3 regions of the Alteromonas sp. MTD1 genome follow, and region 2 is predicted to be linked to each of the others. Evidence: predicted binding sites of a transcription regulator. Region 2 holds the regulator's gene; each other region holds the start of a gene.
The links. The regulator sigma-54, encoded in region 2, starts transcription at its own class of promoters, with help from an activator protein. The targets are predictions, from matches to a motif close to GTTGGCACGNNNNTNGNNT.
Positions count from the first base shown of each region.

Region 1: the regulator sigma-54 is predicted to act here: its motif matches at 1,679-1,697, upstream of ACGHAV_RS08440 (flagellar assembly protein T N-terminal domain-containing protein).
Region 3: the regulator sigma-54 is predicted to act here: its motif matches at 2,586-2,604, upstream of ACGHAV_RS13220 (DUF1328 family protein).

Region 1 covers NZ_BTGG01000005.1:191,522-195,790, forward strand. Annotated here, with positions in the region: gene ACGHAV_RS08435 (transglutaminase-like cysteine peptidase) at 1-6, opposite strand, end outside; gene ACGHAV_RS08440 (flagellar assembly protein T N-terminal domain-containing protein) at 411-1,592, opposite strand; gene ACGHAV_RS08445 (LPP20 family lipoprotein) at 1,862-2,335, shown strand; gene flgN (flagellar export chaperone FlgN) at 2,431-2,862, opposite strand; gene flgM (flagellar biosynthesis anti-sigma factor FlgM) at 2,883-3,215, opposite strand; gene flgA (flagellar basal body P-ring formation chaperone FlgA) at 3,318-4,034, opposite strand; gene ACGHAV_RS08465 (chemotaxis protein CheV) at 4,237-4,269, shown strand, end outside.
Region 2 covers NZ_BTGG01000008.1:229,183-233,451, reverse strand. Annotated here, with positions in the region: gene lptC (LPS export ABC transporter periplasmic protein LptC) at 1-99, shown strand, start outside; gene lptA (lipopolysaccharide transport periplasmic protein LptA) at 68-622, shown strand; gene lptB (LPS export ABC transporter ATP-binding protein) at 625-1,350, shown strand; gene ACGHAV_RS12660 (RNA polymerase factor sigma-54) at 1,426-2,919, shown strand; gene hpf (ribosome hibernation promoting factor) at 2,949-3,236, shown strand; gene ptsN (PTS IIA-like nitrogen regulatory protein PtsN) at 3,250-3,693, shown strand; gene rapZ (RNase adapter RapZ) at 3,764-4,269, shown strand, end outside.
Region 3 covers NZ_BTGG01000009.1:75,943-80,211, forward strand. Annotated here, with positions in the region: gene ACGHAV_RS13200 (hypothetical protein) at 1-258, shown strand, start outside; gene ACGHAV_RS13205 (hypothetical protein) at 284-859, shown strand; gene ACGHAV_RS13210 (phosphoribosyl-AMP cyclohydrolase) at 1,086-1,724, shown strand; gene yfbR (5'-deoxynucleotidase) at 1,739-2,380, opposite strand; gene ACGHAV_RS13220 (DUF1328 family protein) at 2,647-2,823, shown strand; gene ACGHAV_RS13225 (hypothetical protein) at 2,879-3,073, shown strand; gene ACGHAV_RS13230 (hypothetical protein) at 3,187-3,402, opposite strand; gene ACGHAV_RS13235 (DUF349 domain-containing protein) at 3,403-4,269, opposite strand, start outside.

The DNA.
Region 1 (4,269 bases), on a different contig from region 2:
AGTCATAGGTGCAGAGAGTTCTCAACGTATTAAACAAATGAGCAGATTTGTTGAATTACAATCGATACTCATTTAACACTTTTCTATACGTATAGCACGCCAAACAGGGAAAACCAATTGTCATTTTGGAGGGTATTTAGAGCGTGTTGACCTTCTCGGTACTCTTTTTGTTCATTCCAAGCGAGTTTCAGGCAATGAACGAGTTGCGTGGTTTGGTTATTCCAAATTAGCAACGAGAAAAGCAGCATGAGGCTCGCTTGGATGAACCTTTCAGGCAGCAATTGTTTAGTATTTATCCTGCGTCTGTGCACACTGATGAAGATAGCTACATTATATGTACACTTCCTTGTCTAAATGCTAAACACTTTGCTGCAAAAACGTACCGAGAAGGTCAACACGCTCTAGCCCGACTATTTTTTAACAACAAAGTCCTGCTCTTGAATATTTGCAATGATTCCCTCTTCCTTACTGACAAGCGTAGAAGATTTTGCATAAGCGGTTTTTACTACGAATGTTCCGGGATAGAGCTTGTACTGTAGGTACTTACGTCCGCGGCTGTCAGTCAGCTCTTTCGCTTGATACAAGAACAACTCGTCGTTTACATCAATGCCGTTATCTCGCCCAAGTGATACTGACACTTTGTCATAAGTAACGCCTAGAACGCGCCCTGTTACTGGCTGACAGGCCACCGTTTCTTGGATGTCGAGTATTGCTGTTTGAAGTGTTTTATCGATGGCTTTACCATATTGCGTGCGCCAGAACATTGCAGAAAATTCATCTACTATTTCAAAACGATCGAATTCCCAAGGTGCTTCATTTTGATAGGTGTTGCTAAACAACTGTCCACCGCTCACGCCATCATAAACCCTCAGCGTAATACGAAAATTACGCATGGATTCACCGTTTGCCCAAGGCAAAAACACGGAAGGCGCTTCTGTGGTAATACTTAAATCATCAATGGTGCCGACCACCACGAACTGTGTATTGCTAAGTGTCGACAGTGTTCTTACATTTTCATCAGTAAACTCATTTTTGAATTTAGCGGTATGCGGTGCAATGTGAGTCATTTTCATTGCCTGCGTGTTCAGGCGCATTGTTTCTGCAAAACGTTGAGTTACCGCCTCGTCAAAATGGGTAATGCTGCCTTGCGCTAACTGTTGGCGGTTACGCACAAGAAAATGGGTGCTAGAAAAGTGTTTTTCATCATTTTGCGCGCTACAGGTTTTCATTTTTGGAAAGATGTCGGCTCTTACACTTACCGTTACCATACCATCGCTATACACTTCGTCGATGAGCTCGAGGTGTTCAACTTCACCTGTTGAGCGAATGGTCATTTCCTCGTTTTCTAATAGGCCGTTAGTAAGCGTATGCACGCTCTGAATAGAGGCGCCAGCAAATAGCATGGCTTGTTTTAGCGCTTCTTCAGTCGCTACGCGTTTTGCTTGGGCTCTATTGCCATCAATAACCTTCGCCTGCCCCTTTGCCTCGAACCAAGCGGCATGGCTTTGCCCTCCGTTTAAGAAAAGTAGGCAAGTTAGCGCCATTATTTTCATCATGAAAGCGATATTAAGCATAGATTTAGCATGTAGCACATGGCACCTCTGCATAACTAGTTTGTGCTTTGCCACTGGCTTTTTATATACAAAGCAAGTGTCATATTGAATTTCGTTAACAAGCTATGCCAGAACAGTGCCAGAAAAGCGCCATAAAAAAGTAAACGAGAGCTGGACTAAAGCTGGCTTAAAACAAACGGGCTTACTTTTTGCTTACTTTTATGAAGTCAAATTAAACGCCGTTTCTTTGTAAAGGAAACAGTTAAAGGCCTCAGTGCTTTGTAAGGAGTAACCTTATGTCGTTACCAATGTTTTTGCGCATGCGCTCTGTGTGCAGGTTTGCAGCGATTGCCGTCGTTTTGGGAATAACCGGCTGCGGGATAATCGACAAACATGTCGAGTATGAAACCATCGAGCCCGACACTTACCCAACGCTCACGGCAATAGGCTATGCGCCTATAATGTCTCAGCGAGGAGAAAGCGACAGTGTAAAACGCATTATGGCGATGAAAGCGTCCAAACTTGATGCTTACAGAGAGCTTGCTGAACAGGTTTATGGTCAGAAGCTACAGGGCGATCAGGTGTTATCCAGCCTGGTTGTTGAAAGCGAAACCCTAAGAGCATCAGTAGAAGGTGTTATTCGTGGTGCGAAAGTTGTGAAAGCTTACCCTGTAGGTGATGACACGTATGTTACCGAACTATCGTTAGATATGAAGCAGGTATATGATTTGTATTTAACCACTGCAAAGCCAAGAAGGGTCAGGGAAGTTAAGTATTACTAACAAGTAATGTTTAGTTAATAGGTTGTAGCAAGTAGAATCAAAAAACGCCCATCAGGTGGGCGTTTAACGTTGAACGCCTTAAATCACGACCACGTTTAGGCGCTTACCCCCGAACCTAAAGTTCCACCTTTAGGTTTGCCTTTTTTGTCATAAGTCAGCGACTCTTTTGCTCGCACTTCCATCATCAAATTCCGCAAATGTGTGAGGCGTAGCTGTCCTTGCTCAACGGCTTTTTGATTAACTTGAGTGCGATACTTGCAGTCTTCTAACAGTGATTTGGCTTGCTCCATCAGCGCGTCGTCTTCAGCTTGCATACTGCCTTGAGCGCTAATAGCATTTTCAATTTCAACGTCAGTTTTCTGTATAACTTCTAACAGCTGTGTTTTGTCATCAAGCAGTTTCATCAATGGCTCTGCTTCGCGTGAGCTAATAAGCTGCAGCTCTTTCTCAAGCACTGCAGCAAGAGTAGAAAGGTGTTCAACCTGTCTTTTTAAAAGCTCTGAAACAGATGATGTTTGTGACGTCACACAGTGTCCTTAACAGTGAATTACTTTGAACTAAAAATCTCAGATTCCAGCTTTGCTATTTTATTCGCTAAAACCTCTGGATTTACTCGATACTCGCCGCTTTGAATCGCTTTTTTAAGGCGATCAACCTTTTCTTGGTTTACTGGCGCTTCAGAGCCTTTTTTCTGAACCTGATTTAACTGTTGTGCAGATTGCGTCAATGAAACTGAATCTTGACGTGGTGCTGCGGGCGCAGCCGCTGCATTTTGTGCAGACGTTTGCTGCTGAGATTGCTGCGTTTGATTTTGCTGAGCAACCTTACCATTATCAACAGGGGTTTTGGGTAATCCATTGTTTATATTGTTAATTGCCATTTTAATTCCTCACTACCTTTTTGCCTCTGTAAGAGGTATCGGCCGCAGAGCCTTTTTCTTTAGCCTTTTTCTCAACAAAAAGGAACGTATTGAGAGCCTCAATCACAAGTGTATCACGACTTCTTCCGAACTGGCGACTCTTGCTACTACCGCTTTCTGGCTACTGGCGTTAATAACCTTGATACTGTCGCCTACAACACCGTCCTGTTGGGCAATTCCAGCTGTTTTTACTCTCATTCCTGCAACTTCAGCGGTAATTGTAATGCGATCGCCCTTACAGATAAAACATAGCATATTAGCTTGTACTGCTTGTCCGTTGGTTGCTCTGCGCTTCATGCGGGCACCTACCACACTATCGATGTCACTAAATGCGGTGTGGCGTAGTCGCTTAACATCAATTTTAGCAAGCGTTAAATTTGAAGATGTGAGCACGGTACCAGGGCTGACGGCACCTTGTAGCACCACTATTTCTTTTGTCCTAGTCACCTGGCCACTAGTAAACAAGTACCAGTCGTTGTTTCGGCAGCTTACTCTTACAGAGATATACGATTGAGCCAGTGCTTCCTCTGACGCATTGTACTGAAACCCGGTAGGGCAGTTGGGTATATTTATTCGTTCATCAATTTCCACTATTGATATATCAAGGTCGGTGTCGCCAGACGCTTCATTAAGCTGCGATAGTAAATATTGTTTGGCTCCTTCCTCCACTTCGGCGTGTTGTGAAGTCGATGCCGTCGCGGTTGCTGAAATAAACAACAGCGCTGACACAGCCCAAAATTGAGCAATATTGAAATGTAGGCGAATATTTGTTTGTTTCATCGTAATTTTTCGTGTTCAGTTAGTGAGTTATTGACTATGCTTAATAATCTCAACGCAGCAAACGCGCTTAAGTAACACTCTGTTTGGCCGATAACCAACAAAGCGTCATTTTTCTGTCGTTTAACCTGCAAAAATTTAGTGATATTGTCTATCTTTAACATAAGAGGCAATGATCGTGCCCAGTATTATTTAGAGGTGACTTATGTCGGGGATTTTAGATTCAGTAAACCAGCGT
Region 2 (4,269 bases):
CAGTATGTTATTCAAAGCAATGGGTTTAACGCGAACTTACGCACCCAAGAATACGAGCTTATCGATCATGTACAAACCACTTATTCCCCTAGCAACTAGCCTACTTTTAGCCTTGGCAAGCAGCGGTGTTGTTGCAAGCGAAGCCGACTTTAACAAGCCCATTAAGGTGGACTCAAAGTCGCAGTTTGTCGATGGGAAAAATAAAACATCATTATTTAAGGATGATGTTCGAATCTCTCAGGGCTCGTTAGTGATTAATGCTGACGAAGTAGAAGTTATCGCCACTGACGGCGAAGGAAGAGAAGTTTTCGTAGCGAGAGGAAACCCTGCAAGCTACTCTCAGCAGCTTGAAGACGGTACGCCGGTTTCGGCAAAGGCGAATGAAATTCGTTATGAGGTAGTCAACCGCACTATTGCGCTAACGGGTAAAGCCGAACTTAAGCAAGATACCAGCATGGTGCAAGGCGATAACATTACCTTCGACATGATTACAGAGCAATTGCTTGCAACTGGCGGTGACGATACCGATGGTGATGGCAGAGTAACCACCGTATTTACACCTGAAACCATTCGAAAAGCAAAGTCTCAAGACGACAAAAAAGACAACGAAGGTAACGAATAGTTATGGCGACGTTAAGTGCAAAGAACCTTGCAAAAGCCTATAAAGCAAGACAAGTCGTGCGCGACGTTAGCTTATCGGTATCAACAGGGCAAATTGTTGGGCTATTGGGTCCGAATGGCGCTGGTAAGACCACTACATTTTATATGATTGTCGGCCTTGTTCCGCTAGACAAAGGCAAAATTGAAATTGACGACAATGAGCTTACTCACCAACCTATGCATGAACGTGCACGCCGCGGAATTGGCTACCTCCCGCAGGAAGCGTCTATTTTTAGAAAGCTTACTGTGCATGAAAATATCATGGCTATTTTACAAACGCGTAAAGATTTAAATTCACAACAACAAGAAGAAGAAGCCGACGCACTACTTGATGAATTTAATATTAACCATATACGTAATAGTGCGGGGATGAGTTTGTCGGGCGGTGAAAGGCGTCGTGTTGAAATAGCGCGAGCGCTGGCGGCAAAACCACAGTTTATTTTGCTAGACGAACCATTTGCTGGTGTTGATCCTATATCAGTTAATGATATAAAGAAGATCATCCAACATCTTCGTGATAGAGGCATAGGCATTCTTATCACCGATCATAACGTACGAGAAACATTGGATGTTTGTGAGAAAGCGTACATTGTGAGTCATGGCGAATTAATTGCGCAGGGAACCGCAGAACAGGTTTTAAGTAATCAAAAAGTTAGGGATGTATACCTAGGCGAACAATTCAGGCTATAGTTAATGTAACCGGATTGTCATTTTTTCAGTTTCGCTCTTGGTGTATTCAATTTAAAGCATTTAAATAAGAAGTAGATGAAACCATCTTTACAGCTAAAATTTAGCCAACAACTTACCATGACACCTCAGCTTCAGCAGGCTATCAAACTGCTGCAGCTTTCTACGCTTGACCTTCAACAGGAAATTCAAGAAGCGCTGGACTCTAATCCGCTTTTAGAAGTTGAAGAAGGCAACGACGAACCTCAAGTTGAAAAGAATAACATCGACAACGACGACAGTGGCGATGTTCAACCGACGGCTTCAAGCGATACGTTAGAAGCCGGAGATGCGCTTGAAAAGAACGATTTACCAGACGAACTTCCTATAGACAGCACGTGGGATGAATACTACTCGGCCTCTTCTGCGCCAGCGCCTGGCCCAGCCAGTGATGACGAACAAATTTTTCAGGGCGAAACTACCGAAGATATCCAAGAACACCTACTATGGCAGATGCGTTTAACCCCTTTCTCTGATACAGACAGAGCCATTGCCATGGCAATTATCGACTCTATTGATGAGTCGGGTTATCTAACCGTGTCACTTGAAGATATTCTAGAAGCAGTAAACGCTGAGGAAGTGTTAGACGAAGACAGCGATGAGCTAATTGAAATGGATGAAGTAGAGTGCGTGTTAAAACGTATTCAAATGTTCGACCCCATTGGTTCTGGCTCACGTTCTCCACAAGAGTGCCTTATGGTGCAGCTACGTCAGTTCTCTGAGGACACACCGTGGCTTGCTGAAGCCAAGCAGCTTATTGAAGAATATTCAGACCTTCTTAGCAGTAAAGACTACCGTACGCTCATGCGTAAAAGCCGTTTGAAAGAAGATCAGCTTCGCGAAGCAATGCGCTTGCTGCAAACCTTGAATCCTCGCCCTGGTAGTGCTTTAGTTACTAAAGAACCCGAGTACGTTATTCCAGACGTATCGGTTACTAAAAAGAACGGGCGCTGGGTGGTAGAGCTAAACCCTGATAGCCTGCCAAAACTTAGCGTTAATCAACAATATGCTGCAATGAGTCGTCGTGCAAAAAACAGTAGCGACTCGCAGTTTATTCGCTCACACATGCAAGAAGCCAAATGGTTTATCAAAAGCCTAGAGTCGCGTAACGACACCTTAATGAAGGTTGCTAATTGTATTGTGCAGCAACAGATGGGCTTTTTTGAGCATGGCCCAGAAATGATGAAACCAATGGTTCTCAATGATGTCGCAGAAATGGTAGATATGCACGAATCCACTATTTCACGCGTCACCACGCAAAAGTATATGCATACGCCACGCGGTATATTCGAATTGAAGTATTTCTTCTCGAGCCACGTAGCAACCGAGTCGGGTGGTGAGTGTTCATCTACTGCGATACGTGCATTGATCAAGAAGTTAGTGGCAGCTGAAAAACCTAGCAAGCCGCTAAGTGATAGCAAGATTGCTTCATTGTTGGCCGAACAAGGCATTAAAGTTGCCCGGCGAACAATAGCAAAATACCGGGAGTCGTTATCGATCCCGCCGTCGAACCAACGCAAAAGCCTTATTTAACGGGCTACATAATATAAGGAAGACGAAATATGCAAATCAACCTTACTGGTCATCATGTCGAAATCACCGACTCTTTGCGTAATTATGTCGATACGAAGTTCAGCAAACTTGAACGTCACTTTGATCACATTTCTAATGTGCATGTCATCCTGAACGTTGAAAAATTAAATCAGAAAGCCGAAGCGACAGTTCACTTAAGTGGCGCTGAAGTATTCGCATCCTCAGAAAATACCGACATGTATGCGGCGATTGACAGCATGGTTGATAAGCTCGACCGGCAGGTAATCAAGCATAAGGAAAAACTCAAAAAACATTAGTAGTTAATTAAGTATGGATATACAAGCCATCGTAAGTTTGGACCGCACCGAGTGTGCGGTTCAATGTAATAGTAAAAAGCGTATTCTAGAAATCATTGCCGACATTGCGGCTAAAAATAATGAAAATATAGACGGCGCTACGGTATTAAACAGCCTAATGTCGCGAGAGCGTATGGGGAGCACCGGCATTGGAAACGGTATCGCCCTTCCCCATGGACGCTTAGCTGGTCTTGATAGAGTTATTGCAATTGTAGTAACCAGTACACCAGCAATCGATTTTGATGCTATTGATGAAAAGCCAGTAGATATCTTTTTTGCGCTTTTGGTTCCGGAAGAGCAAACTGAAGGCCACCTTCAAACGCTTGCCACCGTTGCGGGCAAACTGAACAACAAAGACACCGTAAAAGCAATAAGACGCGCTACCACCAGCGACGATATAGTAAAAGCGCTGGGCTAACGCCGTAATAGATATAACCTCACTGCAATAAGCAGTGCGAGCTTAAGATTTTAATAAAGGGAGAGGCAAGGTGAAGCTGATTATTATCAGTGGTCGTTCAGGCTCAGGGAAATCGGTCGCACTGCGAGCGTTAGAGGATTTAGGGTACTATTGCGTAGACAATATTCCCGTGAACTTACTGCCTACCCTAACCCACACTGTGGTTGATGAATACGACCAAGTGGCAGTAAGCATTGATGTTCGAAACCTACCTAAAAACCCCAATGAATTGGTAGAAATACTCGACTATCTACCTAGCTCGTGGTCGATGACTATCGTGTATATCGATGCCAGTGATGACGTTTTGGTAAAGCGTTTCAGCGAGACACGTCGATTGCACCCGCTTGCTAAGCTTAACAAATCGCTTTCAGAAGCCATTCAAGCCGAGTCGGCACTACTTGCCCCCATCGTTGAACGTGCAGACCTGTATTTAGATACCGACAAACTTACAATTCATCAGCTAGCCGAATTAATTCGCGAGCGTATTTTGGGTAAGAAGAGTTCAAGGTTGGTATTGGTGTTTGAATCGTTTGGTTT
Region 3 (4,269 bases), on a different contig from region 2:
TTTACCTTATTTTTAAAAACAGAGTTGAAGAATATTGAAGCACATAAGCAAAGCTACGCTGTGCAAAAACAAAAAGCTGATATGGTCGTAAAAAAAGCACAATCACAGTGTGCAGAATTAATGGGGGAACCGAGTGTTTTGGCCGCTATTGTGGCTGCAGGTGCTTTTAAAGGTGCTACAAGTCCGAATGCGGCTCAACAACGTAAAAGTGCTTTAACATCAATTGCTAAAACTGGGCTTTTTAATCTGTTTCACTGACCAACTTAATAAAGAGAAAATAACAATGAACAAAACCTCGCGCGTTTCACAATTTTACAAAACCAGCCTTATCCTAAGCACATCGCTTCTTTTTCTAAACACATTATCGGGTTGCGCCTCTGCTCCCATCGCAGCGCCTACGCCATATAAAGCATCCACAGTAAAATCGAGTTATGGCTATTCAAGCAAAAAAGTATCTGAGTCAGACTATGTTGTGTTATTTAAAGCCACCGACAAAACCCCTGCCGACCTAGTTCAACAGTATGCGCTTCATCGCGCCGCAGAGATTGCCGAAAAACAAAACTTTTCACACCTAGAAATTGTGAAAACAAATGTTGAAAGAAAGCCACAGTTAGCCAGAGAAGTAGTGGCCTCCAACGAACCGCCTCAGGCCTTTCAAAATACCCAGTGCACAATGTCTGGATGTGAAGAGGTAGCACAACCTATGGCTGGCGCCACCAGTAACGACATTGTGAAAACCCAAATCAACGACGTGTACTACACCATAACGGTGAAAATGGCTAATAGTGCAGCAAGCTTGGGCAAAAAAGCATTTAGCACAAGGAGCGTTCTAGAAACACCACTAAAAAAGAAGAAGTAGCGAGTCTCAAAAATCGAGCTTCGCCGGCAACGAGTATGTTTTTGTGATTGCTTCACGCTCTTTTTTGGCAGTTAGACTTAACTTAATTTTCTATTAATGAGTTTTTAATGTTGTAAAAAAGTAAGCGTAATCATTGGTGTATAGACTTAACCACATGAGATGCAAAACGTAAGTTATGCAGTAAAGATTACTCAGTTATATATGCCAATGACGAAGGAGTCATATCATGAAAAAACTAACTACGCTAACTACCAAAATTGCTGCTACCGCTGCCGCTGTTATTCTTGTTACTGGTTGTAGTGCCGTTGCGAAACCACAAATGACTGCTGCTAACAGTGCACCGATAATAAAGGCTGACGCACTAAACAACGCGCTACTGTACTCAGACGAGTGCATTACAGAGCGCGAAGTTGTAGAGGCGCAAAAGATGTGGGGTAAGGGTATTGTTCGAATTGGTGCCGTATTTACAGATAAGGGTGATTACTCAAAAGAAGCAGCCGACTTTATTCAGGACATGTATGGTTACGACCTAAGTAGCGTATTGTTCAAGCCTACGCTTGCAGCCAACGATCAGTTCCGTGGAAGCTTTGATGCTGCATTGTCTTATTTTGTAGGTGGAAACGACGCCTACGCGGAAGACAAAGGCTTCGCAATTAAGCCATACACTAACGTGAAGTTTGATAACGTAGGCATTATTAACAACAGCTGCAGAATGGCCGTTGCGATGGGTAACTACTTCTTTACCGACACAAGCGGTGGCGAAACAAAAGTGGAATACACCTTTGCCTATGTGAAAGACCGTGAAGGCGACCTTCGTATTGTTGCCCACCAGTCATCACTACCTTACAACCCTAACAGCAACTAAGTCGTGATAGGTTATTATTCAAGGTGAAGCGTATTGGCGCGCTCTATCCATTCCAAGTCTTTGGTTTGCTCATCTAGCGTGCCTTTCGCATCTTCTAAGAAGATTTGACAAAAGTAGTCTACCGCGGGAAGTTTCTCGCGGTAGCGCTTTAGCTGAACTTCCATTTCTTTCATAGCGTTAGAAAATTCACCATTAGATTTGGACAGCTCGTAGTCACACTTTAGGTAAGCGCACAGTACATCGGCAGCCTTTGCCAAGGTTACGTGGGCATCTTCTTTATCTTGCTCAATAAGCGGCTTATAGCGCGCCTGTAATGCCTCAGGCAATGTTTTGATTAGCATCGACTCGAATCTACGCTCTAACTTCTTAATTGCTGCTGTAGTTTCTGGGTCATGATATTTCACCGGGCTTGGGATATCACTCATTCCTGCTATTTCACTGCCTTCATGAAAAATAGCCATAGCAGCAACACGATCAGGGTTTATCTTTTCATTAAAAATATCGCACGCAATGGCGCCTAGCATATGTGCCACGACAGAAGCCTCGTATATATGTGTTGAAAGCATCTCTTCTTGGAACTGCGCCATTAGCGGCCAACGCTTTACATTACGCGCCCGCTGCATTAAACCAATAAATGCTGAATGCGTGTTTGCCATACCCTTCCCTTTTATTCGAATATCTTAATTCATTTATATCAACACTATTTAAGATAGATTGCTATCTTTTCACCAATTCCAGCTTTAACTGAATTGTGTAAAAAGTGCAAAAATTCATGTAAGCCGTTTATAAACAATATTCAAAGCTGATGTAAAAAACACAGTAAAAAGGCCACTTTATCATTAAAAACAAAAACTTAACAAAACAGGCACAAAGCTAGCATTAACTAATATGAACTTCATGGAAGCAATAAGAGGATATCGTTATGTTAGGTTGGGCCATTACATTTTTTATAATCGCCATTATTGCAGCAGTTTTTGGTTTTGGTGGTATTGCAGGAGCAGCTACAGGTATTGCGCAGTTTTTATTCTTTATTTTTATCGCGCTACTTGTAATCTCGCTTGTCGCTAATGCCTTACGCGGTCGGGCACCTCGCGCATAGTCCGCTAGCGCATTAATAGCAATACTATATACATTTTAGGAAAAGGAGTAAGGATATGTTTTCATTTAAAAATCTTTCAAAGGTACTAGTAGCATCAGCTTTCGCACTGTCATTAGCAGCATGTGGTGATGGTGAAGCAGAAGACGCTGGCGAAGAGCTAGATGAAATTGTTACTGACGCAGGTAACGCGGTTGAAGACGCTTGTGAAGATGTGAAAGAAGGCGTAGGCGCAGAAGATAAAGACTGTTAATAGCATTCTTTTCTGTCCCAACAAAAAGCCAGACGTAGTGTCTGGCTTTTTTTATTGGGTTCACTTAAGTATGTATTGAAAGACCTTTTATACGGCCTTCAATGGCGCTGCACTTACACTTCCTGTCCGCCTAACTCTAGCGCAAGGTCGTCTAATGTAGAAAGCGTGGCATCGAACTCGCCTAATACGTAACGATACTTAACGCTTACATGATGATCGCTTCGACCAAACTTAACGCGTAAGCCTTCGGCATCGATATGCTTTACCGTGTTCAGAAACCGATAGGCCGACATTTCTGTTTCAAACTGATACTCGACATGATTCTCCATTTACGAGACAACCTCAGGGTTCGTTTGAATAACATTGATGATGCGCTGCTTAAGGTGCTCTTCCTCAGCCGAGATATTGCCGTGAGAAAGCCATTGAGACAACAGTTCACGTGCACTAGCAGACTCACCGTTTTCAAGCTTGGCCGTCATCATTTGAAGCTGCACACTGGTGCGTGTGCTGCTTTCACTTTCAGGGCTTGGTACGTCACAGGCTACCTCAAGCGCCACAGTTAACCACGCACGATTGTGAGTAGTGTCAGCGCTTGATGCACCTTCTATTAGAGTTGCCCAGCGCTTACCAAGTGTATTTGTCATAGCGTTAATATCATCTTCGCTTGCCGACTCACCCGCTTGCAAAAGACCAACTAGCGCTTCGGCTTTCGCTACGACGGCTTGGTTCCTTTTTTCGCGCTCAAACGCCTTACGCTTCGTTTTGATGTCATCAATACGACGCTGCACTTTTAGTCGCTGTGGTTTTGGTAGCGCTTCAGACTGTTCGATAACGTCACTGATTGCTGCATTAAACACGTCGTAGTCAGCGTTTATCTCTAACGACGATAAAGACTGTATTAGTGCTTCCAACTGTGAGTTTGCTTCGTTGTTTTGAGATTTTCTTTGTGCTTTTAAGTTATCGAAAACAGCATCATTTGCTTTCTTAAACTCTGCCCACAATTTACTTTCCTCACGTTTTCCGGCATGTCCTATCGCTTTCCATGCGCGCTGAGCTTCTTGCGCTTCATCTGCTGCAGCGTTTATGTCTTCCGCGTCTACAAGCGTTTTCACTTGCTCAACAAGCTTGCGTTTTTGAACTTGGTTCTGTGATTGCCAATCGTTCACACGTTTTGAGATAGGCGCAGAGCTTTGTTT